DNA from 3 places in the Arthrobacter sp. K4-10C genome. Region 3 is predicted to be linked to each of the others. Evidence: riboswitches for the same ligand, from Rfam matches in the RefSeq annotation. Region 3 holds a riboswitch; each other region holds the start of a gene.

Region 1 (9,877 bases), on a different contig from region 3:
AGTGCCCGCTGTCCGGGGGAAGCATCCATTCTTGAGCGACACCGCCATCCCAACTTTCAAACATTAGAGGAGTTCCCATGGAACCTGGGACGCTTCTGGCCCTGATCGGGGGCTATATCACTGCCATGATCGGCGTATTCCTGCTGTATTCGCCGGTTCTTGTCCTCGTGGTCGGACTGCTCCTGGCAGCTGGACTGCTGCGATTGCTGGCGTGGCCATTCCTTATCCTGATCCGCAAGATACGCAGGAAGCCGGAACCGCCACAGGACGGCTCCTGGCTCCTCCACTGATACAGGCAGTACGGGTGCTTGTTCACATCCAGGCCCGTTCGTCAGTATGCTTACTAATGTTCGACCGGCCGTTCACAAGAAAGGCATCACCATGACCGACCAGAACCTCCCCGATGACGAACTCGAAGTGATCGAGGAAAACGACGTGCTCCTCGATGAAGCCCCCGGCGCCGCCGCATCCCTTGAACTGGACCCCGTCAACGGTGAACCGGACAGCTACCCCGGCGCGGCCGAGAACAACCCTGACCGCTGGCAGGAGGACCCGCTCCTCCAGGGGGAGGCTGTTTCGGGCGAGGAAGAGGACTTCCTAAGCGATCAGACGCTGCGCGATGAGACGGCGGAGGCCCGGTATAACGCCGGCGACGAGCAGGTGCCGCCGGATGCACCCACCCTTGGCGAAGCGGTTGCCGATGTCGACTTCGGCGAAAACCCGACCGGCGCCGAGGCTGAAGGCAGCGACGACACGGAGAACTTCGGCGGGTCTCCACTCAGCGAGTTCGATCCTGAGGACCTGGAGCGCTGACAGCCGACGGATTGCATGCGCCTTGCACCTACCCGAAAACGGGATCAAGGCTAAGATGATAAGCAGACTGATGAATATCAGTCGGCAGATCAGAACTTAGGGAGTTTCACATGAACTTGGGAAGCATGATCAGGAATGCCGCTGGACGATTCTCAGGCAGGCCGGGCACCAGCGGAACAGTTCGCGGGTCCGGGCTGAACGCCACCAGGCGAACCCCGCACGCAACGGGAGCCGGCAGGACCGGGGGCATGGCCCACAAAATCATGGGAATGCTCAAGCGGCACTAAGACCACAAAAGCCAGGAAGCAGGTCCCGGATACGTCCGGAACCTGCTTTTTGTCCTCTGAAACATGCGCGAACTCGTCGTCCTGGGCACCGCGTCCCAGGTTCCCACCCGGACCCGGAACCATAACGGATACTTCCTGCGCTGGGACGGCGAGGGCCTGCTCTTCGATCCGGGAGAGGGAATCCAGCGCCAAATGATCCACGCCGGCGTCCCGGCAACCCAGATCACCAGGATCTGCCTGACCCACGTCCATGGCGACCACTGTTACGGTCTGCCCGGAGTCCTTTCCCGGATGGCCCTGGACGGCGTGCCGCATCCCGTCCATCTGCATTACCCGGCCTCGGGCGGGGATGTGGTTCAGGCCCTCGTGTCCGTCAGCTCTCCCGGCATTGATCTGCGGCTGCATCCGCACTCCGGTCCAGGAGCCATCGCCGACGGGCTTGAGGTCCGGCCGTTGAAGCACCGGGTGGAGACTTACGGCTACCGGCTCACGGAACCTGATGGCCGGACGCTGCTGCCGGACCGACTGGCGGGTGCGGGAATCGCAGGGCCCGACGTCGGCCTGCTGCAACGCGAAGGCACCCTGGCCGGCGTCCGCCTGGACGAGGTGAGCATCCCGCGGCCGGGCCAGAAATTCGCCTTCGTGATGGACACAGCAATGTGTGCGGGCGCGGACGAACTGGCCGACGGCGTCGATCTGCTTGTTGCCGAGTCGACCTTCAGCGACGACGACGCGGGGCTGGCACGCCAGTACCGCCACCTCACCGCCGGGCAGGCCGGGGAACTGGCTGGCCGGGGCGGCGCCGGCACCCTCGTGCTGACGCACTTCTCGTCACGCTATGGCGACGACGTAACGCCCCTCGCCGGGCAGGCAGCCGCACGTGCCGGGAAGGCAACGGTGCTGGCTGCCTCCGACCTGCAGCGCATTGGTTTTCCGCAGCGGCGGCGGTGGCCTGTTACCACCGTCCCTGCAGGCGAGCAGGCGCAGCGATGAGGTTATTGCCAAAGTTGGGCGGGAGGTTCAGAGTGAAATTCCGGGGGCAGGGCCCTTACAAGCCACGCCGCCCCATCTGCTGTGGAGGTCACTAATGAGCGCAACTTCAGAAGAAGTGTATGACGTAACTCCCGAAGGCAAGGAACCTGAACTCAAGCGGGTCCTGGGCCCCAAACTCCTCCTGCTGTTCATCGTGGGGGACATCCTTGGCGCCGGCGTCTACGCGGTGACCGGCACCATGGCCGGGACGGTGGGAGGCATCGTCTGGCTGCCGTTCCTGCTCGCGTTCGTGGTGGCAACGCTGACCGCGTTCTCCTACCTTGAGCTGGTCACGCAGTATCCCCAGGCCGCCGGTGCCGCCTTGTATACGCACAAGGCATTCGGTATTCACTTCGTCACGTTCCTGGTGGCCTTCGCAGTGGTCTGCTCCGGCATTACCAGCGCTTCAACCTCGGCCAACGTCCTGGCGCAAAACTTTTTTGGCGGGTTGGAAGTCAACGGCGTCATGGGCGATCCCGGACGGGGCGTCATCACCGCCGTGGCGCTCGCATTCATGCTCATCCTCGCAGCCATCAACCTCCGCGGTGTGGGGGAGAGCGTCAAGTTCAATGTGGTGCTCACCGTGGTGGAGATGGTGGCGCTGTGCATCGTGATCGGTGTGGGGTTTTTCGTCATGGCCCAAGGCACGGGCAACCCCGGCGAAATTTTCGTCTTCAATGACTACCAGGACAAGGGCATGTTCCTCGCCGTTACGGCCGCAACGTCCATCGCGTTCTTCGCCATGGTGGGTTTTGAGGACTCCGTGAACATGGTGGAGGAAACCCGGAATCCGGAGCGGATCTTCCCCCGGACAATGCTGACCGGCCTGGGCATCGCGGTGCTCCTGTACATGCTGGTGGCGGTATCCGTGGTCAGTGTGCTCACACCCACCGAGCTGGAAGGAATCCGGGAGGCCGAGGGTGCGGCGCTCCTTGAAGTGGTGCACAAAGGCTCCCCGGACTTCCCCATTGACAGGGTTTTCCCGTTCCTGGCAGTCTTCGCTGTCGCCAATACTGCGCTGATCAACATGCTCATGGCCAGCCGGCTCATTTACGGCATGGCCCGCCAGCACGTCCTGCCGCGTCCGCTGGGCAAAGTCCTGCCGGTCCGCCGCACCCCCTGGGCAGGCATTGCCTTCTCCACCATCCTGGCCCTGGGGCTCATCCTCTACGTGACCAGCGATCCCGAGAGCAACATTGTGGCCAACCTGTCCGGCACCACGGCGTTCCTGCTGCTGTGCGTTTTCACCGTGGTCAACGTGGCCTGCCTGGTGCTGCGGCGGAAGCGGGACCCCAACCGCAAGGTATTCTTCACCTCGCCCGGTCCACTGCCCCTGGTGGCGGCCATCCTGTGCGGCTTCCTTGCCGGACCATGGGTGGGACGGAACGAGATCCAGTACCAGATAGCCGGCGGGCTGATGGCCCTCGGGGTGGTCCTGTGGCTGGTCACCTGGCTGATCAACCGGCGCACCAATGAGAAGGATAGGGTAAACACATGACTGCCGCTGCAGAATCGACGGTAACTTTCGACAGCCGGTTCGCAAGGGAACTGGCAGAAATGGCCGTTCCCTGGCGGGCGGAGGAAGCACCGGAACCTCAGCTCCTGGTCCTCAACGAGGCGCTGGCGGAGGAGCTCGGACTCGACGCCGGCTACCTGCGCAGCCCAGAGGGCGTACGCCTCCTCCTGGGCAACCATGTGCCGGAGGGTGCGGCGCCGGTGGCCCAGGCGTATGCCGGGCACCAGTTCGGGGGCTACTCACCCCTGCTCGGTGACGGGCGCGCCCTTCTTCTCGGCGAGATCGTGGACACCAGGGGCCACCTGCGGGACATCCACCTCAAAGGCTCCGGCCGCACGCCCTTTGCGCGGGCAGGCGACGGACGCGCCGTCGTCGGACCAATGCTCCGGGAGTACCTGGTCAGCGAGGCAATGCACGCGCTGGGCATTCCCAGCACCCGGTCGCTCGCTGTCGTGGGCACCGGACGGCCGGTGCGCAGGGATGACATGCTGCCAGGAGCAGTTTTGGCCCGCGTGGCCAGCAGCCACTTGCGGGTGGGAAGTTTCCAGTATGCAAGGGCCACGGACAACCTGGAACTCCTGCGCCGCCTGGCCGACCATGCCATCAGCCGGCATTATCCCGCTGCGGCCGAGGCCGAGAATCCCTATTTGGCGCTCTTCGGGGCAGTGGTGTCCGCGCAGGCATCCCTGGTGGCGCAATGGATGCTGGTGGGCTTCGTCCACGGCGTCATGAATACGGACAACATGACCATCTCCGGCGAGACCATCGACTACGGGCCGTGCGCTTTCATGGACGCGTTCAACCCGGCCGCCGTCTACAGCTCCATCGATGTGGGCGGACGGTACGCCTACGCAAACCAGCCGGTCATCGCCGAATGGAACCTGGCCCGGCTCGCCGAGGCGATCCTCCCGCTCATCAACGAGGACCAGGAACAGGCCGTTCCCCCCGCTGTGGAGGCACTGGGCGAATTCCGCAGGCAGTACAGTGACGCCTGGTTCACCGGAATGAAAACCAAGCTGGGCCTCCCGCACAGCGAGCCCGGAAGTGCCCAGGCCGAAGCCGCATCCGAACTGGTGGACGGGGTGGTTGCTATTCTGAAGGACGGCCCCGTGGACTATACCCAGTTCTTCCGCAACCTTGGTAAGGCAGCGCGAGGCAACGTCCGCCCCGTGCGCGGCATGGTCCTGGACCTCGCCGCATTCGATGCCTGGGCTGAACGCTGGCAGTCCCTGAATCCCGACGCTGACCGGATGGACCGGGTGAACCCGCTGTACATTCCGCGAAACCACCTCGTGGAAGAGGCGCTCGCCGCCGCCACCGGCGGGGACCTGGACCCGTTCACCCGGCTCCTTGAAGCCGTAAGTGCCCCCTATGACGAGCGCCCCGGACTGGAGCGCTACACCGAAGGCGCGCCTGAAGACTTCGGCGAGTACATGACGTTCTGCGGGACCTAGCCCGGGCGGGCCGGCAGGGCAGGGTACGCAACGCGCATCAACGGACAAGGGCGGCAACCGGGTTAATCCCGGCTGCCGCCCTTGTCTGCGCTGCTTCAGTTGTACGCGGTGACTACGCCACGCGGACGAAGGAAGCGCCGCTGAGCCAGCTGAGGGAGTGGACCTCGGTCTTGAAGCCGTCAACGCCACCGCTGACAACCTGGCCGTTACCGGCGAAGACTCCCACGTGGCCGGCGGTGATCACCAGGTCACCGGGGGCCGGGGTGCCCACCACGGAGCCGTACTGGTAGAACTGGCCGGGAGCCAGGTCACCGACGGACTTGCCAACGGACCGGAGGGCCTTCTCCACCATCGCGGTGCAGTCCTGCTGGACACCAAGCTGGCCGTACGCGGAGGCCAGGATGGCTGCGCCCGTGCCGGTGCCGGCAGCGGCGGGGGCCGGGGCGGGAGCCGGGGCCGGAGCAGCTGCGGTGGACGCGTAGGACAGGTTCATGCCGGTGTTCGCCGGAGCGGCAGCAGCCTGGACCGGAGCGGCAGCAGGTGCTGCGTGGCCCGCACCCGGAATGGTGATCTGGTCACCCGGGTAGATGATGGTGGAGATGTCCAGGCCATTTGCGGCCAGGACATCGTTCAGGCTGACGCCGTGGGCCGCCGAGATGGCACCCAGGGTATCGCCGGAAACGACGGTGTGTACGTTAGCTGCGGCAGCGGCCGGGGCAGCGACTGCAGCAGCAGGTGCGCTGTGGGCCTGGACGTTAGTTGTTTCGGTGGTGTCCGGGCCGGTCACGCCTGCGTGGGCGGGGGCTCCAACACCGAACGCAATGCCGGATGCAGCGGCAACTGCGAGCACCGGTCGGCCGAGCGTCCGGGCCTGGGACTTGGCGGAAGCAGCCAAGCCCTGGAGCGCGATTGAGCGGGCCGGAGTCGCGCGGTGACGGGCGGTAGGGAAATTTTTTGACACGTTAGATCGCCTCTCCCATGCCTGCGGGGTGAGCTGTCGGGTTCGGGTTGGAGATACCCGGCCGAGAGCAACCCCCAAACTGACGGAGGCACTATCGACTTAACCCCAAGGCCGCGATGGCCGTGGAAACTTGGTTCCCCCGTCCCTGCCAGCTGGAAAGCGGTTGAATCCCGGGTCAGTGGCAGGGCTCGGCATACTGATGGGAATGTCCCGTCTGGGAGGGACACCAGAAGACCATAACCCGCCCTCAGCGGCATTGTCACGTTTAGGTAACATGCGAGGTGCCTCTATCGTATTAAGCAAACATCTTGATGTTTCCTTTACACACCGCTGACCTCACGAGATGTATTTGTGCGGGCGCGTCGTGTATTTAATGTCACAAAGTCATAAAGGCCGGGCCCATCCGCGGCTGCATGGCCTGAAAAGGGGCGCGAAAGAGGGCGGGCGCTACCCCATGTGGCGCCGCGCTGGCAAGCGCGTCATCTGGCCCTGAGCGCGTGCCCTAGCCGACCGGATGCCCCAGGTGGCAGGTTGTTTCGCCCCGATCCACGTCGTGCCCCTGGATGCACGTCACAGACGGAGCGTTAGGGGTGTCATGGGCCAGGAAGAACAGGCTGCTTGAACCGTGGCTGATGGCGTCGTCCTCCCGCTGCAGCCAGCTGCGGCGGCGGTACCCGGATTGGACCTTGGACGATGCGGCTGCCGGCTCGTCGGACTGATGCCGGTTTCCAAACATTTTTCGAACCACTGCGACCGCGACCTTCCCAACAGATGTCCACTGCCTCGCAGTGGAATGCGGTGAATCAATCGTAGACCCGCCAGTGCCCGCGCGCCCCCGGTTTCCGGTGCATAACGATGTGCCGCCGCCAACCCTCAACCCCTCGTTGAAACCGGTAGGCTTCGGAGCTATGCGCCTGTTTGGAAGCACGATAAAGCATCCGGTGCTGGGAGGGCTGCTTGCACTGGCTTTGGCCGGTTCGGCCGCGCTGCTTCCGGCTGCCGCGACCGAGGCCCCGCCGGAAGGCTACCCCTCCTGGGAGGACGTGCAGAAGGCGCAGCAGTCTGAAGCCGGGAAGGCGGCCGAGATCGAGAAGATCGACCACCTGCTGGCTGGCCTGCAATCCCAGTCCGAGTTGCTGGGCGCTGCGGCCGTGTCATCCGCTGCCGATTACGCCGCCGCGGACGCCGCCGTGCAGTCAGCCACAGCCCGGGTGGATGCCCTGGCCGGGCAGGCGGCCCAGGCCAATGCCGAGCTGAGGCGGCACCAGCAGGCAATCGGCGCGCTGGCAGCCCAGTCATACAAGACCGGCGGTACCACTATGGGCTTCTTTGTGGCCCTGGACGCCCTGGAGAACAACAGCATCCACGGGCTCAACGTCATTGAGGTGGTTGGTGGCAAGGCCGCGGACCTTGTCAGCAAGGCAGACGCCGCCGGCAAAAGCACCGCCGCACTGGCGGAGCAGGAAAAGGCCGCCAGGGCAGAACGTGAGCGCCTGTCCGGAGCGGCAAGAACCAAGCTGGATGCTGCCCGTTCCGCCCAGGCGGCGATGGTGCGCCAGGTAGCGGAAGAGCAGCGGCACAGCGGAGAGCTGACCGCGCAGCTTGCGTCCTTGAAGGGCACGACGGCGGCGCTGGAGTGGGAGTACCGGCAAGGCCAGGCGGCCCTGGCCGCCTACGAGACCGCGCAGGAGGCCAAGCGCGCCGCCGCGGAGGAGCAGGCGCGCCGCCAGGCGGATGAAGCAGCAAAGGCGGCACTCGCAGCAGCGCAGAATCCTCCGGCACCCGCGAATCCGGCACCTGCAGCGCCCCCCGCCAACCCGGCGCCTGCAAACCCCGTCCCCGCGGCCCCCGCACCCGTGGTCCCCAGCCCGCCGCCCGTCGTCGTGCCGTCCGTTCCCGGCGGTGCCGTCAACGACCCCGCCGCGGCTAAGGGGTATGCCTCCGGACGCCTCGGTGCCTACGGCTGGGGCCAGGACCAGTTCCTGTGCCTCGCCCAGCTCTGGACCAAGGAATCCAACTGGCTCACCACCGCCACCAACCCTTACTCCGGTGCCTACGGAATACCCCAGGCACTGCCGCCCGGCAAGCTGGGGAGCGCCGGCAGCGACTGGCTTACCAGCTACCGCACCCAGATCGAGTGGGGCCTGGGCTACATCCGGGACCGCTACCGTACGCCCTGCGCGGCCTGGGACCATTCCGTAGCCAGGAACTGGTATTGAGCCCGCGCTAGGCTTTCCCCATGCCAGATTTTGAGCGGTTCCGGGTCCTGCTTGAGGAGGAGCGGAAGCGGAAGGTGGCACTGCTGCCGGCCCTTCGCGCTGACATCGCCTCGGCCAGTTCGGCACGCCTGGACTCGAATGTCGACGACGAACACGATCCGGAAGGCGCCACCATCGCCTTCGAACTCTCCCAGGCGTCGGCACTCCTAAAGCAGAGTGCGGCGGGCCTGGACCAGGTGGAAGCCGCCCTCGCCCGTATCCGCGAGGGAACTTACGGTACCTGCGCCGTCTGCGGCGAAGCCATTGCTGAAGGCCGGCTGGAAGCCCGCCCGTGGACCGCGTTCTGCATCAACCATGCATCGGCGGGCAGGCAGTGACGACCGGTCCGGACATTGTTGCGGCGGCGGCGGAATTTATCGACCGGACCCTGCAAAACGAGGGTGCCTGGTACCGGGCGGACGACGTCGGAAGCAGGCTGGGCGGCGCCCTTGCCTCGTACGGTTCCTCCGTGGGCGCCGTCCGGGGTACCGTCCGCGACGCGCTGCGGAAGTTCAAGGCGCTGGACCATGACGCGGTGCTCATGCTGGCCTCCGCCCTCTGGGGCCAGCCCGGGCCCGGCGTCAGGCCGGTCTACGAACGGCGGCTGGCCGCCGTGGTGCTGCTCCAGTCCAGGACCGGACTGCTGCGGCACTCGGACCTGACCCGGATTGAGGGTTTCCTTCGCTCCGCCCACACGGCCGAACTTGTTGACCCCCTCGTGGCCGATGTGGTGGCCCCCATGCTGGCCGGGCTGCCGCAGCGGGACCGGCAACGCGCGGACGTGGTGCTGGCCCGGTGGACCAAGGACCAGCACAACAGCCTGCGCCATGCTGCGGCGCTGCTTCAGCGGGCGCAAAATTCGGACGCCGCGACCGGGCGTGACGCCTCTCGAGAAGGAGACACCCATGAACGATCCCTATGACCTGCAGCGGTTCGTGTCTGCACAGGACAGCGGCGGGACCTACGACCAGGCCCTTTCCGAGCTGCAGCTGGGCAGCAAGCGGGGGCACTGGATGTGGTTCATTTTTCCCCAGGTCGCCGGGCTGGGACAAAGTGCCACCTCGCGCAAATACGCCATCCGTTCACTGGCGGAAGCCCGGGAATACCTGGATCATGAGGTGCTGGGCCCCCGCCTGCTGGAGTGCGCACAGGCCCTGGCAAACCACACCGGGCGCTCCCCGGAGGACATCCTGGGCGGCATCGACGCCCGCAAGCTGCAGTCGTCCATGACGCTGTTCCTCCGCGCCGCGCCCGGCGAAACGGTGTTCAAGACTGTCCTGGCACAGTTTTTCGACGGCGAGCCGGACGAAGCCACTGACGCGCTGCTGGCCGGACAGGACCAGGCCTGACGCCTACGGCGTGGGGCTGCCGCCGTTGACGTTCAGCGTCTCACCCACCACGAAGCTGGACTCGGGAGAGGCCAGGAACACGTAGGCCGGTGCGAGTTCTGCAGGCTGGCCGGCGCGGCCCAGGGGAGTGGACTGCCCGAACTCCGGCAGGTCCTCCTTCGGCTGGCCGCTGCTGACCTGCAGCGGTGTCCAGATGGGTCCCGGCGC
Region 2 (9,877 bases), on a different contig from region 3:
TGCACGGGAACATGGCGAGCTCCGGTCCGAGGACATCCCGGCGCCGGGCCCCGGCGAAGCCCTTGTCCGCGCCCTCTACTCCGGCATCAGTAAAGGCACGGAGATGGTAGTCCACAGCGGCGCCGTCCCGCCGCGGGTCGCCGAGGAGATGCGGGCACCCCACCAGGAGGGGCAGTTCCCGGGACCGGTGAAGTACGGATACCTGTCGGTGGGTGTGGTGGAGGAAGGCCCGGACGAGTGGAAGGGCCAGCGGGTTTTCTGCCTGAACCCGCATCAGGACCGCTACGTGCTTCCAGTCGCCGAGCTGACAAGGATTCCCGACGACGTCCCTTCACAACGCGCGGTCCTCACCGGAACCGTGGAAACCGCTGTCAACGCACTATGGGAGGCCGGACCCCGACTGGGGGACCGGGTTGCGGTGGTGGGTGCAGGCCTGGTAGGCGGCATGGTGGCCACGCTCCTGCGCACATTCCCACTCTCCCGACTCCAGCTGGTTGACCTGAACCCTGGCCGGAAACAGCTGGCGGACACCCTGGGCGTTGACTTCGCCCACCCGGATGCCGCCCTGGCCGACTGTGACATCGTGTTCCACTGCTCCGCATCGCAGGAAGGCCTGGAGCGGAGCCTCCAGCTGGTTGGCGACGAAGGGGACGTCATTGAGATGTCCTGGTACGCCAACCGGGAAGTCACCCTGCCCCTCGGCGAAGACTTCCACGCGAGGCGCCTGTCCATCAGGGCCAGCCAGGTGGGCGTCGTGGCCCGTGCCCGCCGCCACCGCCGTACCAGCGCGGACCGCCTGCAGCTTGCCGTGTCCCTCCTGAAAGATCCGGTGTTCGATGCATTCCTCACCGGTTCGTCGCCGTTCGCTGACCTGCCGGACGTGGTGCAGGGCCTCGCCCACGGCACCCTCGAGGCCCTGTGCCACGTCATCGAGTACCGCCAGGACACCGGGGAACTGCAGGAATCAGCTCCCATCAACTCCACAGACCAGAGGTAACGCATGTTCAGCCTGACCGTCCGCCGCCACTTCATGATCGCCCACAGCCTGCCGCGGGAATCGTTCGGCCCGGCCCAGGCCCTGCACGGGGCCACGTTCGTCGCGGAGGTGGCATTCCGCCGTCGTGCCCTGAACGATGACGCGATCGTCCTGGACATCGGCGCCGCCGGAACAGTGATCGAGGACGTCCTGGCGGGGTTGAACTACCGCAACCTGGACGAGCACGCCGACTTCGCAGGCAAGCTCAGTACCACCGAAGCGCTTGCCCAGTACATCGCGCACGCGGTTGCAGACAAGATCAAGGACCACGACGACGGCCGTCACCTTGACGGCATCGACGTCACCCTGCGCGAAAATCCGGACGCCTGGGCCACCTACTCCCTGGACCTGGCCGGCTAGATCCATGCTCCCCATCCGCCTGCTGGTTCCCGCAAACATCCGCCATCACTCCGGCGGCAACGCGTACAACGCCCGGCTGGTCCGCGGGATGACGGACCTCGGGGCCGATGTTGAGGTGGTGCCCGTTGAAGGGTCCTGGCCGGAAGCCTCAGCAAAAGACCGACGCCGGTTCGGAAGCCTTCTGGGAGCCTGGGAACAGGAGGCGGAGCGGAAGCCGGCCCTGGTCATCGTGGACGGCCTGGTAGCCGTAGGTGCCCCCGACGAGCTGGAGTACGCGGCCAAGGCGGGGCGCAAAGCCTGGGTGCTGGCGCATATGACGGTTGATAAAACGGAGGATCCCCGGCCACTTGATCGTGAAGCCCGGGCCATGCGGGCAGCTGCCGGCATCATCTCCACCAGCACCAGCACGGCGGCAACCCTGCAGGCGCGGCACGGGATGTCCCGCATCCACGTGGCACTTCCCGGCGTCGATTCGGCGCCGGTGGCGTCCGGATCCCGGCCGCCCCGCCTCATTGTCATGGCGGCGCACCTGCCCAACAAGGACCAGCTGCTCACGGTGGAAGCCCTGACACTGGTCAAGGACCTGGAGTGGTCGGCCGCCCTGGTGGGATCGGACCAGGCGGACCCGGACTATGCGGCAAACGTGCGCGCCTCCGTTGCCGCCCACGGGCTGGACAGCCGGATCCGCCTTACGGGCGAACTTCTCGGGAGCGCTCTGGATCGTGAGTGGGACGCCGCCGACCTGAGCCTGCTGGTATCCCGCGTCGAGGCATTCGGCATGGTGGTCACGGAGTCGCTGGCCCGGGGCATCCCGGTAGTGGTACGCCAGGGGACAGGGGCTGTGGAAGCGCTGGGGCTGGCGCAACTTGTTAAGGACGACGGCGGCGCCCGGCTTCCCGGGACGGCGGTGCCGCTTGCGCCCGGGGACCAGGAAAATCCCGCCAGGCTCGCCGGCGTACTGCGTCGCTGGCTGGAGGATCCGGAAACCAGAAACGAATGGCGTGCAGCCGCACTGGCGGCCCGGGACCGCCTACCGGGTTGGGACCAGACGGCCGGCACCGTGCTGGACGCGTTGGCGAATCGGGAAATGGAGCCCACCTAGGGAACGTCCCGCTATAAACGGCTCCGGTGCCCCGCGAAGAAGTCGCGGAGCAGTGCCCCGCACTCCGCTTCCCGCACACCGGGGTAGACCTCCACCCAATGGTTCAGCCGGCGCTCGCGGAGGACATCGAACACGGAACCCGCGGCGCCGGCCTTCTCATCCCAGGCGCCGAAGACCACGCGCGGAATCCGGGCCAGGACGATTGCGCCCGCGCACATGGCGCACGGTTCCAGGGTGACCACCAGCGTGCAGTCGGACAGCCGCCAGCCGTCGGCCGTCCCGCCCTCGAGCGCCGCAAGTTCCCGCAACCGCTCCGCAGCCCGTCGGATGGCCACCACCTCCGCGTGGGCTGTGGGGTCGCCAAGCTCCTCCCGCTGGTTGCGCCCGGAACCCAGCACGGCGCCGTCGGGCCCCAGCACCACGGCGCCAATCGGCACGTCCGCGGTGTCCAGGGCGCGGCGGGCCTCTGCGAGGGCGAGACCCATCCACGTGTCGTGTTTCCCAGCGGAGACCATGGCTCAATGATAGTTTCGAAGGATACCCAGGGCCCGTGACGCAACTTGCTGGGAGGCAGAATGAGCACCGTCCGAGACCGCGTGGACAAGTGGTTCAAACCCTATGCCGCCCTCTGGCTGACCATGATCATCGGCGGCGCCCTGGTGCTCGCCATGGCACTGCTGGGCGCCGAAGTGTATTCGGACGTGGTGGATGAGGAAGGCTTGGCAAGCCTGGACATTCCCGCCCTCGATTATTTCCAGTCCTTGCGGAACCCGGAAACGGACGCCTTCGTCACCGGCTTCACCAACATTGGCGGCGGAATCGGGATGCCCATCCTCGCGAGTATCCTGACCGCGTGGCTGACGTTCCTGAGCAGGTCGTGGCGGCCCGTCATCCTGGTTGGCGGCGCCGCCGCCGTGTCCACCACGGCCACCACGCTGAGCAAGCGGTTGGTCGGCCGGTCCCGCCCCGACCATTCGGAGGCAGTGCCGCCCTATGAAACCTCGCCGTCCTTCCCCAGCGGCCACACCCTGAACACCACGGTGGTGATCGGTGTGCTGCTGTATATCCTGTGCCTCCAGTTCTACAAACTTTGGGTACGCATCACGGCCATCACGGCGGGCGTGATCTTTATCATCGCCATGGGCTTGAGCCGGGTGTTCCTGGGGCACCACTGGCTGACGGATGTGATGGCCGGCTGGCTGCTGGGCCTGGCCTGGGTGGCGATGGTGATCCTTGCCCACCGGCTGTTCCATCTGACCAGGCGGAAGGAACACGCCGGACCGGCACCAGATTTCGAGCATCCCGTGGTGCGCGACGTGGTGGCCGAGGCCATGCATCACGACGGCCACGGCGGGCGCGGGACCGATAACGCCGGGTGATAGTTTTGACGAATGCGAACTCTCGTTGTGGACCACCCGCTCGTCGCCCATAAGCTCACCGTCCTGCGGGACAAGAACACCCCGTCTCCGGTGTTCCGGCAGCTGACCGAAGAACTGGTGACCCTCCTGGCCTACGAGGCAACCCGCGAGGTCCGCACCGAACCCGTCACCATCGAGACTCCGGTCAGCACCACCGTGGGTACCGCGTTCACCAAACCCACCCCCCTGGTTGTCCCCATCCTTCGCGCCGGCCTGGGAATGCTCGAGGGCATGACCAAGCTGGTCCCCACCGCCGAAGTGGGATTCCTGGGCATGGCCCGGGACGAGGAAACCCTGGACATCATCACCTATGCCGAACGTCTCCCGGAGGATCTCACCGACCGGCAGATCTTCGTCCTGGACCCGATGCTAGCCACTGGCGGAACCCTGCGGGAAGCCATCAAGTTCCTGTTCAAGCGCGGCGCCTCGGACGTCACGTGCATCTGCCTGTTGGCCGCACCCGAAGGCCTTGCCAAGCTGGAGGAGGAACTCTCGGACGCTAACGTGACCATCGTCCTGGCCTCCATCGACGAGAAGCTGAACAGCAAGTCCTACATTGTCCCGGGACTCGGGGACGCGGGCGACCGCCTGTACGGCATCGCAGGCTGAACCGGCCGGGCGAGTCTTCCGCATTCGGCGGCCCGCCCGTAGCCTGTGCCCATGGACTGGAAACTTGAACTTGTGTTTGTCCCTGTGTCCGATGTGGACCGTGCCAAGGACTTTTACGTCAACAAGGTGGGCTTCAACGCCGATTTCGACCAGCGGCCCACCGACTCCATCCGATTCGTCCAGCTGACCCCGCCTGGCTCCGCCTGCTCGATCTGCATCGGAGAAGGGCTTACGGACGCCCCTCCGGGTACGGGATCCAACCTCCAGCTGGTTGTCAACGACATTGAGGCCGCGCATCGCCATTTGAAGGAGAACGGCGTGGACGTCAGCGACGTGGACGTGCAGGACTGGGGCCACTTCGTCTACTTCGCAGACCCGGACGGTAACAGGTGGGCCGTGCAGTACATCCCGGGACGGGACTCTTAACAGGAAAACTCCCCGGCTTTCACGCCTGTGATGCGCGAAGGCCGGGGAGAATCAGCGGCAGCAGGGCTGCTCAGTACCAGTTGTTGGACAGGTGGAAGTTCAGCGCGCCACAGGGGGACTGGTAGCGCTCCTTGATGTAGTTCAGGCCCCAGTTGATCTGCGTGCGGTAGTTGGTGAGGTAGTCCGCACCGGCGCTCGCCATCTTCTCGGCGGGCAGGGACTGCACGATGCCGTATGCGCCGCTGCTGGGGTTGGTGGCCGTGGTGGTCCAGTCGGATTCCTTGGTCCACAGCGTCACCAGGCACTGCATCTGGTCCTGCGCCCAGCCGTAGGAACCGAGCTGCCCTGCGGCGTAGGCCTGGGCGCCGGCGGGGTCGTTGACCGCGACGACGGGGGCCAGCTCGGGTGCGGGCGCAGGCTCGGGTGCCGGAGCAGGTTCCGCGGCGGGGGCTGGCTCCGGTGCGGGCGCCGGGGCCGGTTCGGCGGCCTGTGGAACAACGTTGATTTCAGCGGGAGCAGGGGACTCGGCCGGGTTGGACCGGATCTCGCTCTTCTCGATGCTCATCTGCGCATCGGACTCGGCCGTCGCAGTGTTCGAGGTTGATGCGGCAGGAATCAAACCATCCGTTGCCTGGCCTGCGGCGCCTACTCCCACAAGCAGTGCACCGGACGCCACGAGGACTGCGGCGCGTTGGCCCAGGGTGAACTTACTGCCTTCGGGACGCTGGGCGTCGTTGTCGGAGCCGTTTTTTGGCCGCGGTTTTACCGGGAATTTGAACATGGTGAATCGCCTCTCACACCTGCGGAGTTAGCTGTCGGGTTCGGATGAGGGCATCCGGCCACACGGAAAAATCACGTGCTGGCTTAACCCCAAGGGCAGTCAATACCCGGGACGGTGGGTCCCCCGCCTCTGCCTTCGATCAATTCGGAATCCGGGAAGTGGCAGAGTTTGGCGTCATCCGGATACACGGCCCGAACGGGAACCGTACTTAATCGACGGTACAGGAACCGGGCGCTTAAGTCACATTTAGGTAACGGACATCACGACCACGGCGCGTCGGCTTGCAGTGACGACGGTCTCACTGGCAGCTGCAGGGCAAACGCGGTGCGGCCCGGCCGTGATGCTACCGTTACCCGTCCCGTGAGCCTCAATCACTGATTGCAGAATGGACAAGCCCGGGCCGCCGGTACCTTCTGCTGCTGGGGGAGGTTGTTGGTCATGGAGTGCGAAGTGGCCGTGAGGCAACTCTCCAATCGTTGGATATAGCCTGGCCATGGGGTTCCTGTGACCAGGCTGTGAATCCCCGGCGCAGGACGCTGGACGGGCAAGGAAGCCGGTCCCACCGGCCTGTCGGCAAGATTTTCTTGTCCCGCTCCGCGCGCCGCTGGACACAGTCCCACGGCATGGGGAGTGATTTTGGCATTTCGCACTCAGTTGAATGAAAGGAATCCTGAGTGCTTGCCTGCCGAATAACGTTCGGCAGAAGGGGCCTTTTTAGACATCAGAACGGATAACGAACGTTATTCTTTCGCTTCTTCCAGAATCGTGATCTGCGCCACAATAGAGCATTTCGTCTCACTATTCGGACGATCCGGTCCATTGTTACTTGCAAGTTGCCATTGTTACGCTGCACACTTCCAATGTGAACAAGAACTCAACAGCACCTGCAGCCGCAGAATATTGGCCCAGCACATCAGCTGCTGCCGACATGCGCTGTTGTCGAATGCACGCCTGACCTTCTCCACCCTTCGAAGTTCTTAGGCATTCGCCCCCCAGCCCAGCGTCGGGCGCCCCTCCCCAGTTCGCATTGCGGGAAAACCCAGCATTCGAGCCGCGATGGCGGCCATTCACATTGAGGTAAGCAATCCATGTCTGTTGCATCCGGATACGTCCACATCTCTGTCCGCAACGCCGCGAAGGCCGGCCAGCCCTCCGGCCTGCGTCCCGGCTTTGGCCCCCGCCCGTCGCTCTCGCCTTCTTCCGGAAGCAGCTTTCCCGCCCAGGGCTACGCGCCGCAGGGCTACAACCCCAACTCCTACGGGCAGCTCCGCGCCGTTCCCGCGGCCGACTCCGCACCTGTCACTGCACCCACGCCTGTGGTGGCCGGACCCAACGCCGTCCGCCCCGTAGCAAACGACAACGTGGCCCGCGGGTTCGTCCTGTACATGGGCATTGACGAGGAAACTGCCGCGGCGGCAGGCACCTCCATCGCCAAGCTCGCCCAGGAGATCCGCGCTTACGCCCAGTCCCTGGTGACCGGTGCTGAGAGCTACGCAGCCGTTGCGGTTGCCCCTGCCGGCACCCCCGGTTCCGCGCTCGACGTCGTTCGTTCCACCTTCGGCGACCCCACCGTGAACTCCCGCCAGCGCACCGAGACGCCGCGCCCGCAGCAGCCCCAGGAACCGCGCCCGTCCGGCGTGCTCATTGACCTTGCCCGCCGCGAGGTCCACCTCGACGGCGAATCGCTCAACCTGACGTTCAAGGAATTCGAACTCCTCAACTACCTGGTGGAGAACGGCACCCGCACCGTGGGCCGCGACGAACTGCTCGAAGGCCTGTGGCGGAACGCCGAGGAAGTGCCTAACGAGCGCACCATCGACGTCCACATCCGCCGCCTCCGCTCCAAGCTGGGCCGCCTGGCCAACACGGTCCGCACCGTCCGTGGCCAGGGCTACCGGTTCTACGAGCACCCCGAAGTTGTGGTCTGGGCCGCTCCGGAGTACTCAATCTGACCCGTACCGCCTGGCAGGCGCCCGCCCCTTGGGGGCGGGCGCTTGTTCGTTAAGCTTGGGGCATGAGGGAGCACCATCTTCGACGGCTTGTGATCATGCGCCATGCCAAGGCCGACTGGCCGGGCGGCGTGCCCGATCATGAGCGGCCGCTGGAGGAACGCGGGCACCGGGAAGCGCCGCTGGCCGGGCGTTGGCTGCTCAAGCACAACATCGTCCCGGACTTCATCCTCTGCTCGAGCGCATTGCGCACGCGGCAGACCTGCACCTGGGTGTGTTCCGAACTGGGGGACAAGGCACCCACTCCGAAGCTGGAGGACGGGCTCTACGCCGCCTCGGCCCTTCGGATGCTCTCGGTCATCAACCACGTCCCGGATACGGTGACCACGCTCATGCTGATCTCCCACCTGCCAGGCGTGCAGGACCTGGCCATGCACCTGGCTTCCCGCGATTCCGACCACGACGCCTATATGGACGCAGCCACCCGGTTTCCCACCAGCGCGCTCACGGTGCTCGAGACGGAGAAGCCGTGGGCGGAGCTGGACGGGCAGGATGCCAGGATCACGAGGTTCAAGGTGCCCCGCGCCCACTAGCCCCGGCTCTGGCAGAGTAGGAGCGTGAACCTCCGAGACTCCCTGCTTGCAGTGCTGGTGGCCGTGCTGTGGGGCCTGAACTTCGTGGCGATTGACATCGGCCTGCACCCGGGCGGTGCCGATGTGCCCCCGCTCCTGTTCGTGGCCATGCGCTTCGTCCTGGTGGTTTTGCCGTGGATCTTCTTCATCAGAAAACCGGACGTCAGCTGGAAGGCAATCATCGGCGTCGGGCTCTTCATGAGTGCAGGCCAGTTCGGCCTCCTCTATCTGTCCATGGCCCTGGGGATGCCGGCAGGACTGGCGTCGCTCGTGCTGCAGGCCCAGGTGCTGCTGACCGTCCTCCTGGCCGCCGGGTTCCTGGGTGAGCGGCCGAGCCGCCGGCAGCTGGCCGGCGTCGTCCTGGGCGTGGCGGGCCTCGCCGTCGTGGCGGTGGGCAGGAGCGCCGTGGCACCGCTGCTGCCGCTTGTGATCGTACTGGCAGCGGCCCTGTCCTGGGCTGTTGGAAACGTCATTGCCCGGAAAGCGAAGGCGGCCTCGGGACTCGGCCTGGTGGTCTGGTCCGGGGCGGTGGTTCCCGTGCCCCTCAGCGCGCTTTCACTGCTCGTGGACGGCCCGGGCACCGTCCTCGCCACGCTCACCAGTCTGCCGGCAGCCACTATCCTGACTGCGCTCTACACGGCCGTTTTTGCTTCGCTTGTGGGCTACGGCATCTGGAACCGGCTCCTGGCCAGCCATCCGTCGTCGGCCGTAGTGCCGTTTACTTTGCTGGTCCCCGTCGTGGGCATGACAGCCGCCTGGCTGGCACTGGGGGAGGTGCCGACACCTCCCGAGCTGGCTGGCGGGCTGCTGCTCCTGGGTGGGGTGGCGACCGCGGTGCTCACCACTGGAGGGCGGCGTCAGCGTCGCCGGGTGGAACCGGCACCAGGTTTGGGTGCGGGCCTGAGCGCCGGCGAAGAGGACGACGACGGGCGCTTGGCTGGTGCGGGCAGGCGTGCCGGTGCGCGTGATCCGGAGCGGCGCTGAGCCGCAGTGCCGTTCGCCGCAGCGCCCCTGGCTGCTGTGCCCTTTGCCGGCGTGCCTTTGGCGGCCGGCCTGGAAATTGCGGCAGCCCGCCGATGGGGAACGGGACGGCGGGGCGGCGACGCCCGCCTGCCCGCCGGCCAGGCAGCGCCGAGGAAGAGGAACAGGAACGTGGCCACGGCGGATGCTGCGGCACCCATGAAGTAGTTGTCCGGATCATCCGTGGGGAGGGGTGTGCCCAGGAACGACGACTCGCCGTCGAACGCCAGCTCCCAGGTGCTGAGAAAGGCCAGGGCGAACCCGACCGTGAGGCTGGTGCCGGCGCCGGCGGCCAGCAAAACCAGCCGCCGCCCGCGGGCCAGGACCTCACCGATCGCCGACAGGTAGGCAAGGGCCAGGACGCCAAGGAACGCGACGAATACCGGCTCCGCGAGCGTCATTCCCGTGAGCACCAGCAGCCCCGCGGCGACGATGCCGGTGATGACCGCAAATCTTCCGCTGTTCCCCATGTGGCGCATGTGCACCATCATCCCTGAGGAGCAGGCCGCTGCAGGACGTAGCCGCGCATGATGGCCATGATTGC
Region 3 (9,877 bases):
CTGGCCGTCCTGCCCCGAGGCCTGCTTCGCCGCCAGCACCGGGAAGAGCCTGGCGACGGCGTCCGCCACCAGCGGCATGTCACATGCGAGCACCAGCGTGTACTCCGCCCCCTCCACATCCCGAGCCAGGACGGCCAACCCCGCGGCGATGGCTGCGGCGGGACCTGCGAACGCGGGCTCCTCGCGGCAGGACAGCACACCCTTTGGCAGGGGTCCCGGGTCAGGGCCCACCACCGCCACCCGCCGGGCACCGGAGGCGGCATCCAGGGAGCGCTGCAGCAGGGTGGCACCGTGAAAGACCAGGTGCTGCTTCGGCACGCCGCCCAGCCGTGAGGACCTGCCCCCGGCGAGGATCAGGGCATCGAAAATCGGAGGTTGAACTTCCACTGTTCCAGCCTAGCCACCCGCATTGCCCTGGCGGCCCAACAGCGGCGAACCGCGGGTCAGGCAGCGCGCTCGGGCAGCAGGAAGGGATCCCACGCGGGGGTGGGCTTCTCCAGCTCCTTGATCTGCCAGATGGTGCCGTGCGGAGGTTCCGGCACGAACCGCAGCTTCCAGCCCATTTCCGCAGGAGTGTGGTCACCCTTGGCGTTGTTGCAGCGGAGGCAGGCTGCCACCAGGTTTTCCCAGGAGTCCGCTCCGCCACGTGATTTTGGGTGCACGTGGTCGATCGTGTGCGCGGCCTTGCCGCAATATGCGCACTTGTGCCCGTCGCGCCTCAGCACACCCCGTCGGCTGACAGCCGTGGCCTTGTTGTACCGGGGGCGGATGTAGCGGTTCAGGAGGATCACCGAGGGGCGGCCCAGTATCTCCTGCGGCCCCACGACAGGATCGTCCCCTTCGGCCACCACGCTCGCCTTGCCCGTCAGCACAAGCACCAGCGCCCGGCGGAAAGTCACAACCGCCAGCGGTTCATATCCAGCATTCAGAACGAGAGTGCGCATGCACGTACCTCTTCACGGCCGCACCCGTCAGGGGCACGAGGGCCGGCTGCCCTCGGCATGTCCGGGCTATGGATCGACACCACAAGAGTAAACAAAGAAGTGCACGATCAGCTAATCGCCCGGCCATTAGCCTCTGCTGCGCACAGCAGGGATCTCCTGCTGCAGCCCACGCGGGCTGCCCGAGGGCGGGGTCCCCACAGCCCCGTGGAACGGACCGAGATGTTAAGACCTGAGCCCTTAAAGAGCGAGGACCCCTGCCTTGTGGGCAGGGGTCCTTACTGCATCGCGACCGGCCGGGAACCCTGCCGATGATGCTGGTGGCTAGCTGACGCGGATGAAGACCGGGCCGGAACCGACGTTCGCGCTGAAGACAACAGTCTGGTTGCCGTTGTAGCCGCCGTGTACTGCCTGGCCGTTGCCGGCGTAGACAGCAATGTGGGCCATGCCCGCACCGCCGTCGGCGTAGTAGATCAGGTCGCCGGGCTGGGCCTCGGCGGCGCTCACGGTGCGGCCCAGGGACAGGTAGCCTGCAGGCCAGTCGTGGAAGTTGATGCCAACGGCGGCCAGGGAGTTGGTGACCAGCATGGTGCAGTCCTGCATGACACCCAGCTGGGCGTACGCGGCGGACAGGATGGCTGCACCCTTGCCGCTGGCGGAAGCAGCGGGTGCCGCCGGGGCGGCGGCAGTCGAAACCGTGGAGGTGACCTTCGGAGCTGCGGCGGTCTTGGCTGCGGGAGCCGGTGCGGCTTCCTGGACCTCGACCGCGGGCTCTTCCTCGACAACGGGAGCCGGCGTGGTGGTGACGGCAGGCTTTTCGTAGGCGATGGAGATGGTGGACGCCGCGGAGATCGGGGCCTCGATCGCCGATTCAACTTCCAGGGCCGACGCCGGAGCGGAGTCGCGCTGGATGTTGGCGTCAGCAGCATTGGCGGCGATGCCGCTGGTCAGGACCAGGCCGGAGGCGGCGGCGATCACGGCCGCCTGGCGGCCTACGCCGCCGGCGTTGTCGCCCACAGCCTTGGCGATGATGGCGATTGAGCTGGTTTTGGTGACCTCGGCACGGTGCCGTGCGGTAGCACGAGTAGTCATCAGTTCTCTCTTTCGATGTCCTCGGGGCCTGTGGGCGGCCCGAGAGTTTTGGACGCGCCGGCATCTTGGGGGTATGCCGGCGCGTCCCGAACGGGGATTGGCGAATTGGCGAAAAGTGGGGGCAAAGAAATAGTTCCTGGGGCCGAAGCCCCAAGAACTATTTGCCTGCGAGGGTGTAGAAGGAGGAGGTTCCGGTGGCGGCCACAGAGTGCAGCAGCGTGCCCTGGGAGGGGTTGAGGGCGCTGATCATCATGCCGTTGCCGACGTAGATGCCGACGTGCGCACCACCGTTCTGCATGACCAGGTCACCCGGCTGGGGGGTGGAAGTGGGGGTCATGGCGGTCCACGCGTTCACGCGGGGGATGCTGATGCCGGCCTGGGCGTAGACCCACTGCGTGAAACCGGAGCAGTCCCAGCCGGTGGTGGGGCTGGTGCCGCCCCAGACGTACGGGCTGCCAATGCCGGTGTAGGCGATGGCGGCGAGACCGGAAGTTGCCGCTGAAGCGGCGGTGGCCACAACCTTTTCCGCTGCCGTGGAGGCGGTGGCCGGCTCATCGTCTTCGGAGGTGGACTGGACCGTCACCCGCTGGACGACGGGAGCGGCAACGGTGGTGACAACCGGGCGCTCGAAGGAAACGGTGGCGGTGGGTGCTGCGGTGACGGCAAGGGCAGTCTGCGCAGAACCGGACTCGGTGGAAGCCGAGACACCAGCGGTGGTGTCCGCAGCGCCGGCCGGCAGGCCCATAGCGAGGACAAGTCCGGAAGCAGCTGCAACCACTGCAGCCTGGCGACCAACTGTCCCGGCGTTGGCACTCACAGCCTTGGACACTGCGTCCAGAGGGTTGGTACGAACCGGTTGCGCACGGTGGCGCGCAGAATTATGGCGTGATGACACGAAGGTAGCCTCTCCCAATGCCTGCGAGGTGAGCTGTCGGATTCGGATGGGAGTCACCCGGCCGCGCCGCTTCCAGGAAGCTTTGCGACTTAACCCCAAGGCCTTCATGAAGAAGGCCAAAATTGGTTCCCCCGCCCCTGCCAGACGATGAAATGCGAACGGACCTTGAGCGGTGGCAGAGTTAGGCAATCCGCACAAGAGCGTCAACTTCGGAAAAGTTGACGCGAGTTAGACGGTACAGCAGTTTAGCTTGAATGTCACATTCAGGTCACGGCTGGTCACAGCGATTTGAGAGTGGACCATCATTTGACTACAGCCAGCCGGTAGGATCGACAACTTCGCCGTTGACCTGCACTTCAAAGTGCAGGTGGCAGCCAGTGGAGGCGCCGGTGGTTCCGCTGAGCGCCACAACGTCGCCGCGGGAGACCGTCTGGCCCTCTGTCACATTGAAGGACGACAGGTGGTTGTAGGTGGTCTCCAGGCCGTTTCCGTGGTCAATCACCACGCGGTTCCCGCCACCATACTGGTGCCAGCCGACAAAGGTCACGGTACCCGTGGCGGCGGCGAGCACTGAGGTGCCGCACTGGGCAACGTAGTCCTGCCCGCGGTGGAAGTCGCCGGATCCGCCCGTGATCGGGCTGACGCGGTAGCCAAAGGGTGATGCGGTGACCAGGGTGGCCAGCGGGGCACCCAGGCTTCCCGCGGATGCTGCGCGGGAGACGGCGCCGGCGGACTGGGCACTCAGGAGCTGCTTGAGCTTGCCGTCCGGATCGGCCTGCGTCACGACGGCCGAGCGGCTGAAGTCGATCTGCGCTCCGGCCTCAGCCGAAATTGCGGGCTGCGGGGCTGTTGCCGAAGCTGCAACGGGCGCTATGCCGGAGCCATCGGTGGCCATGACGGGGCTGGTGGCCGGAACTGTCACCGTGAGTACCAGGCCGGTGGCGGCGAGTGCAATGCCGGCTTTTTGGCCAATGCCGCTGGCTGAGGCGAACTCCGTGACCTGCCGGAACGGACCCCGACGGCGGCGCGCATCACGGTGGAGATCGCGGGGGCGCTCCGTGTGGATGACTTCGACGACACGCGGTGCCGAAGCGGGGCCCGCCGCGCGGCGGCGCCCCCTGGAGGTCTGCATGGACAAGAAGGATTCCTCTCTGGAAAGCCTGCGAAGTTAGCTGTCGGATTCGGGTCAGAGAGTTCAAAGACCCGGTCCGCCGTAAGCAAGCTTTCGGCACAGAGATATCCCCGAGGGATTCCTTCGCTGGAAGAGGCTTGCTGCTGACGGACTTCACCCCAAGGCAGTCCCCCGCTGCCGCTTGTGGTTCCCCCGCCTCTGCCAGTTATGACTCGTGCTCCTGATCCGCTGGCAGAGCTCGGCTCCGGATCAGGTAACGCTTATGTATCAACGCTTGGTTCAACTATAGGGGCTTAATCCCCAAAGTAACAATTCCGTTATCTTGCGTAATTAGCGTCACGTGGGGTAGCGCCGCAGTTTAGCGGACGGACACAAAGACGTGCGCGGCGACCTCCGGCGGAAGCTCAAGGGCCCCTTCGATACCGGGCACCCGGACCGAGATGTAGTCCCCCACCCGTTCCAGCGAGAGCGCGGCGCCGGGGCGGATGCCTCCCTCGTCGAGCTGGGCCAGGAGCTCAGGCTCCACCTGGATGGGCTCGGCCAGCCTGCTCACCGTCACCGCGGAAGCGGGTTTGTAGGACTTCATCGCTTCGAGGAGGCTCATGGCCGAATCCGTTGCGGCCAGGCGCGGTTGTCCACCCAGTGCGGCGAGGCCAGGAATCGGGTTTCCGTATGGCGACTCGGTGGGATGGTCCAGCAGTTCGTAGATACGCCGTTCCACCCGCTCGCTCATGACGTGCTCCCACCGGCAGGCTTCGTCGTGGACGTAGGCCCAGTCAAGCCCAATGACGTCCGCCAGGAGCCGCTCGGCAAGGCGGTGCTTGCGCATGACTTCGGTGGCGCGCTTGCGTCCAATCTCGGTGAGCTCTAGGTGGCGGTCGCCGGACACCACAACCAGCCCGTCGCGCTCCATCCGGCCAATGGTCTGGGAAACCGTGGGACCCGAGTGGCGCAGGCGTTCTGCAATACGGGCCCGCAGGGCAACGATGTTCTCTTCTTCCAGTTCCAGAATGGTCCGAAGGTACATCTCCGTAGTGTCGATCAGATCCGTCATCCAGCTCAGCTCCTCGAGCGCAGTACCTTGCGTTGTCCCACCGTATCGCTGTTCACCGCGACGTAGTCCGTTGGCTAGCTTAGCCTATTTTGACTTAGTCCGAATAGTTGGAAGCGCCCCCGGAGTGCGTCTCAGTGGTCGGACTATGACGGTCCCGGTTCCCGCCGAAACAGCTGTTCAGGCAGAATGGGAAAGGCCTTCGATGCAGTCATTGCCGACTGCGTGCCTTTGACCATCCACCCGCCCGGACCAAAGCTGCGTCCACGCCGAAATTGGAGCCCCTGTGAGCGAACCCAGCATCACTATTCCTGCCGATCTCCTCCCCAAGGACGGGCGGTTCGGCGCCGGACCTTCCAAGGTCCGCCAGGAGCAGATTGATGCGCTGTCCGCCGCATCGAAGGACATCCTCGGCACTTCCCACCGCCAGGCCCCGGTCAAGAACCTCGTTGGCTCTGTCCGGGAGGGCCTGAGCCAGTTCTTCCGCGCCCCGGAAGGGTACGAGGTTGTCCTGGGCGTGGGCGGTTCCACGGCATTCTGGGACGTTGCCAGCTTCGGCCTGGTGGAGAAAAAAGCCCAGCATTTGTCCTTCGGCGAGTTCGGCTCCAAGTTTGCGGCAGCCACCAACAAGGCACCCTTCCTGGACGCTTCGTCGATCATCAAGTCCGAGCCCGGCACCCGCCCGGCCGCTGAGGCAGAAACCGGCGTCGACGTGTACGCCTGGCCCCAGAACGAAACGTCCACGGGCGTGTCCGCTCCGGTCAAGCGGGTGGCGGGTGCAGACGAGGGCGCACTGGTGCTGGTGGACGCCACCTCGGCGGCCGGCGGCCTGGATGTGGATGTGGCCCAGAGCGATGTCTACTACTTTGCCCCGCAGAAGAACTTCGCCTCCGACGGCGGCCTGTGGCTTGGCCTGTTTTCCCCCGCTGCACTGGAACGCGCCGCACGGATCAAGGCAAGCGACCGCTGGATTCCCGACTTCCTGGACCTGCAGACCGCCATCGATAACTCGCGGCTGAACCAGACGTACAACACCCCCTCCCTGTCCACGCTGGTGACCCTGGACGCCCAGGTGCAGTGGCTGAACTCGAACGGCGGGCTGGATTTTGCGGCAGCCAGGACGGCAGACTCGGCAGGCCGCATCTACAACTGGGCCGAGTCCGCCGAGTTCGCCGCCCCCTTTGTTGCCAACCCGGATGAGCGTTCCAACGTGATCGCCACCATCGACTTCGACGAATCGGTGGACGCCGCCGTCGTCGCCAAGGTCTTGCGGGCCAACGGCATCGTGGACACCGAGCCCTACCGGAAGCTTGGCCGCAACCAGCTCCGCATTGCCACGTTTGTGGCCATCGAGCCCGCAGACGTCTCCGCGCTGCTGGCCAGCATCGATTACGTGGTGGGCGAGCTGCGCAAGTAGCGCTCTGCCAGGTACGACGGCGCCGCCCGGGTTTCCCTGGGCGGCGCCGTTCGTGTGTCCCACGTTGGGGAAGTGTGTACTTAGTCTCTTCCGGCGTCCCTGGCTGAGGCCGGTGCGGCGGGACCGGCTTCGGTGTAGTCCGCGTCGGCGGCGTCGGAGCCTGCCATACCTGCGTCAGCATCGGGTTCCGCAATATCCCTGGCTGCGGCCGGGGTACCTTCCGATTCCCCGCCCGCAGTCCACTCGGTTGCTTCCGGCTCCGGGCCTTGAGATTCCGGGCCTTGAGATTCCGCAGCTTCGTCCTGCTGCTGCTCGTCCTCCGGCCGGACCCGCTCAGCCCAGGGCACCCACTCCGGGGCAAGGATTGAATCCTCGGAAGGCAGCAAACCCAGTTCGCTGACGGTGACCACCTTTGAACGGGAGTTGCGAGTCACCACCGCATACCACTGCCAGCCCATGTAGCCGGCAAGCTTCGATTCGAACAGGTGCGTGACCAGGCGGTCGCCCTCGCTCTTGGCTGCGAGGTGCCGCCCGATGTCCGAGGGCGCGGTGATGCCCTCCAGCGCGGTGCGGGCCGTTTCGACGGCGGCGGCCAGGAAGGCGTCCGGCTTTCCCGTACGCCACACCGGCACCCCTGCCCGGCGCTTGGCCGTGTTCTTGGCTGCGGCAGGGACCGGGGAGGTCCCTGCTGCCTGAGCCGGTGGGGCACCCCTCGGGTCCTGCACCTGCGTCTCCGGCTGTTCAGCTTCCGGACTCATCGGTGCCTAAACGTCCAGCTCGTCGGCAACCTTACGCAGGGCAGCAGCGATGGCCTTGCCCTTGTTGCCTTCCGGGTACTTGCCTTTGGACAGCGTGCCGGACAGGTTGTCCAGCACACTCACCAGGTCCTGCACCAGCGGGGCGAGGTCCCTGGCGGCGGGCCGCTTCGCCTTGGCAATGGAGGGCGTCTTGTCCAGCACCCGCAGGCCCAGTGCCTGGGCGCCCTTGCGGCCGTCGGCCACGCCGAACTCCACCCGGGTGCCGGCCTTGAGCTCCGTCACGCCCTCTGGCAGAGACGATTTTGGCAGGAAAACTTCCTGGCCGTCCTCGCCCGCGAGAAACCCGAAGCCCTTGTCCTTGTCATACCACTTGACCTTGCCGGTAGGCACGTAATCAACCTTCTTCGTTCTGCTGTCATGAGACACGGCCAGCCGCCACCGCATCCGCAATGTTGTGCGGGTTCAAGGTATGGCAGCTTCAAACCGTGTTGGTCTGTTCCTCCAAGGTTATCCTGCCGAGTACCCTATTCCCGCTTTCAACGGGCTTCCGGGGCCCCAGGTAACAGCGTTCACTCCCGCCGCCCCGGGGCTGTAGCGTTACGTCCATGACACCCTCGCGCTACCGCCGGCCCGTTATGATCGCGGCCGCAGTCATTGCCGTGCTCTCCCTGGCAGCAGTGGGAGCAGTGATGGCGCTCGCTTTCGCTGACTCGGTGGCGCCGGCCTGGGTTACCTACTCCGCGCTGTACGGGCTGCCGGCGGCGTTCCTGCTCATGCTGTTCCTTGTCCTGGACAGCGTTGCCGGGCGGCGCCGGGCAGGAAAGCCGGACCGGCGGTAACGTTGGACTGATGTCCCTCATACGCGCGCTCAGCAAGGACCTGGAGTCACGCAGCGACGACTCGCTGCGTGCGCTGTTCGCCGCGCGGCCGGACCTGGTCTCCCCCGCTGTTCCCGATTTCTCCGCCCTCGCTGCCCGCGCAAGTTCCCGGGTCAGCGTCCAGCGGGCGCTCGAACGGCTCAACAAGCCACAGATGCAGGTCCTTGAAACCCTTCACCTGTGCACCAACACGGATACGGAACACAGCGCCTCGGCCGCAGGTCTGCGGAAAATGATCGCCGGGGCCACGGTGGCCACGGTTGAGCAGATCCTCGCCGTGTTGCAGGAACTGGCGCTGGTGCACCGCGCATCGCCGCCGCACGGGACCCCTGCCTCCGGCGCCAGGCAGCGTTTCTACCTCCCCGTCGGGTGCCTCAAGGACGTGGTGGGACTCTATCCCGCAGGCCTCGGCAGGAGCTACACGGAACTGGTGCGCCTCCAGCCGGCGTTCGCCCAGCGTGCGGTCCAGCTGGTCTCCGAGCTGCACCACAGCGGCGCCGCCATCCAGGATGCCACCACCCCCATGGAGGCGGCGCTCGCGCTGCAGCGCTGGACCTCCTCGCCGGAGGCACTGAAGGACATCCTCGCCGGAGCGCCGGAACGGACGACGGCGCTGCTCGCCAGGTTCCGCAACTGGGCCATGGGTGCCGTCCCCCAGGCGCAACGCAAGGCCTCCGTCACGACGGAAGGGTCCGACGTCGGGCCCGTTGACTGGCTCCTGGCCCGCGGGCTGCTGGTGCCGCTCGACGCGGCCCACGTCGAGCTGCCGCACAGCGTGGGGCTGTCCCTGCGCGGCGGAGTGATCATCGATGACTTCGCCCTCTCACCGCCGGTCCCGGAACTGGGGAGGACTACCGCCCTGCTGCGGAGGAATGCGGCCATGAGTGCCATCTCGGAGGCGCTGCGGCTGGTGGGTGAACTGCTCCACGCCGTGCGGGAGCAGCCGTTGTCGACGTTGCGCAGCGGCGGCGTGGGCGTACGCGAGACGCGGCGGCTGGCCGACCTGCTCCGGGTTGACCAGGCACTGGTGGGGCTGTTGCTGGAACTGTGCGGGCTCGCCGGCCTGATCCGGCTGGACGTTGACTCCTCGTCGTGGGTCCAGCCGCCGGAGCTTGAATGGCTTGGGTTGCCCCGGCAGGAGCAGTGGCTGTGGCTGGTGAACGCGTGGCTTGCCAGCGAAAGGGTCCCGTCCCTGGTGGGCCAACCCATTAATAGTGCCCAAACGGCGGCGCACCGCACGGCGTCCGGCAGCACCATTGTGGCGTTGTCCGCCGAGCCCCAGAGGCCCGACGCCCCGGTGATCCGCAAGCGCGTCCTTGAAATTCTTCACGAGCTCACCACGGAGGCTGCGGCGGAGGACGGCGCCGCGCCGGTGCTGGACGCGGCCGCCGTCCTCCAGCGTGCAGAGTGGGCACAGCCCCGGATGGCGCGGCGGTTCAGTTCGCTGATCCGCGGGGTCCTCGCCGAAGCGGAACTGCTCGGCCTGGTGGGCTCCGGGGCCCTGACGCAGCTGGGCAGCGCCTTCGCGGAGGACCGCCCCGATGCCGCCCTGGCCATCCTCGGCGAACATCTCCCCGCCGCGTTGAACCATGTGCTCTTGCAGGCGGACCTCACTGCCGTGGCTCCCGGATACCTCGCCCCGGACCTTGCCGGGAAGCTCCTGGTCATGGCCGACGCCGAGGGCCAGGGTCCCGCCACCATTTACAGGTTCTC

What was found. A riboswitch is a leader RNA that binds a small molecule or an ion and turns the genes downstream of it on or off. The one in region 3 is predicted to bind cyclic di-AMP.
Region 1: another riboswitch for cyclic di-AMP. It lies ahead of AC5RUU_RS09180 (LysM peptidoglycan-binding domain-containing protein); the one in region 3 lies ahead of AC5RUU_RS17330 (C40 family peptidase).
Region 2: another riboswitch for cyclic di-AMP. It lies ahead of AC5RUU_RS07415 (aggregation-promoting factor C-terminal-like domain-containing protein); the one in region 3 lies ahead of AC5RUU_RS17330 (C40 family peptidase).

Annotation. Positions count from the first base shown of each region.
Region 1 is NZ_JBNHFI010000005.1:300,420-310,296, reverse strand. It holds gene AC5RUU_RS09205 (hypothetical protein) at 78-290, shown strand; gene AC5RUU_RS09200 (hypothetical protein) at 382-813, shown strand; gene AC5RUU_RS09195 (ribonuclease Z) at 1,164-2,093, shown strand; gene AC5RUU_RS09190 (APC family permease) at 2,188-3,630, shown strand; gene AC5RUU_RS09185 (protein adenylyltransferase SelO) at 3,627-5,102, shown strand; gene AC5RUU_RS09180 (LysM peptidoglycan-binding domain-containing protein) at 5,215-6,063, opposite strand; cyclic di-AMP (ydaO/yuaA leader) riboswitch at 6,067-6,235, opposite strand; gene AC5RUU_RS09175 (hypothetical protein) at 6,566-6,799, opposite strand; gene AC5RUU_RS09170 (aggregation-promoting factor C-terminal-like domain-containing protein) at 6,972-8,282, shown strand; gene AC5RUU_RS09165 (TraR/DksA family transcriptional regulator) at 8,303-8,659, shown strand; gene AC5RUU_RS09160 (DNA alkylation repair protein) at 8,656-9,243, shown strand; gene AC5RUU_RS09155 (DUF1810 domain-containing protein) at 9,227-9,670, shown strand; gene AC5RUU_RS09150 (glucose 1-dehydrogenase) at 9,674-9,877, opposite strand, start outside.
Region 2 is NZ_JBNHFI010000004.1:257,232-267,108, forward strand. It holds gene AC5RUU_RS07380 (zinc-dependent alcohol dehydrogenase) at 1-997, shown strand, start outside; gene AC5RUU_RS07385 (6-pyruvoyl trahydropterin synthase family protein) at 1,001-1,396, shown strand; gene AC5RUU_RS07390 (glycosyltransferase family 4 protein) at 1,401-2,498, shown strand; gene AC5RUU_RS07395 (nucleoside deaminase) at 2,510-3,013, opposite strand; gene AC5RUU_RS07400 (phosphatase PAP2 family protein) at 3,074-3,877, shown strand; gene upp (uracil phosphoribosyltransferase) at 3,890-4,525, shown strand; gene AC5RUU_RS07410 (glyoxalase superfamily protein) at 4,577-4,951, shown strand; gene AC5RUU_RS07415 (aggregation-promoting factor C-terminal-like domain-containing protein) at 5,022-5,732, opposite strand; cyclic di-AMP (ydaO/yuaA leader) riboswitch at 5,738-5,892, opposite strand; gene AC5RUU_RS07420 (winged helix-turn-helix domain-containing protein) at 6,821-7,684, shown strand; gene AC5RUU_RS07425 (SixA phosphatase family protein) at 7,747-8,274, shown strand; gene AC5RUU_RS07430 (EamA family transporter) at 8,299-9,297, shown strand; gene AC5RUU_RS07435 (TetR/AcrR family transcriptional regulator) at 9,821-9,877, opposite strand, start outside.
Region 3 is NZ_JBNHFI010000013.1:22,321-32,197, reverse strand. It holds gene mobA (molybdenum cofactor guanylyltransferase) at 1-387, opposite strand, end outside; gene AC5RUU_RS17340 (HNH endonuclease) at 444-944, opposite strand; gene AC5RUU_RS17335 (NlpC/P60 family protein) at 1,266-2,033, opposite strand; gene AC5RUU_RS17330 (C40 family peptidase) at 2,191-2,862, opposite strand; cyclic di-AMP (ydaO/yuaA leader) riboswitch at 2,933-3,110, opposite strand; gene AC5RUU_RS17325 (M23 family metallopeptidase) at 3,239-4,060, opposite strand; cyclic di-AMP (ydaO/yuaA leader) riboswitch at 4,071-4,289, opposite strand; gene AC5RUU_RS17320 (iron-dependent transcriptional repressor DtxR) at 4,419-5,114, opposite strand; gene serC (phosphoserine transaminase) at 5,398-6,528, shown strand; gene AC5RUU_RS17310 (DUF3027 domain-containing protein) at 6,609-7,286, opposite strand; gene AC5RUU_RS17305 (cold-shock protein) at 7,293-7,676, opposite strand; gene AC5RUU_RS17300 (hypothetical protein) at 7,892-8,125, shown strand; gene AC5RUU_RS17295 (helicase-associated domain-containing protein) at 8,136-9,877, shown strand, end outside.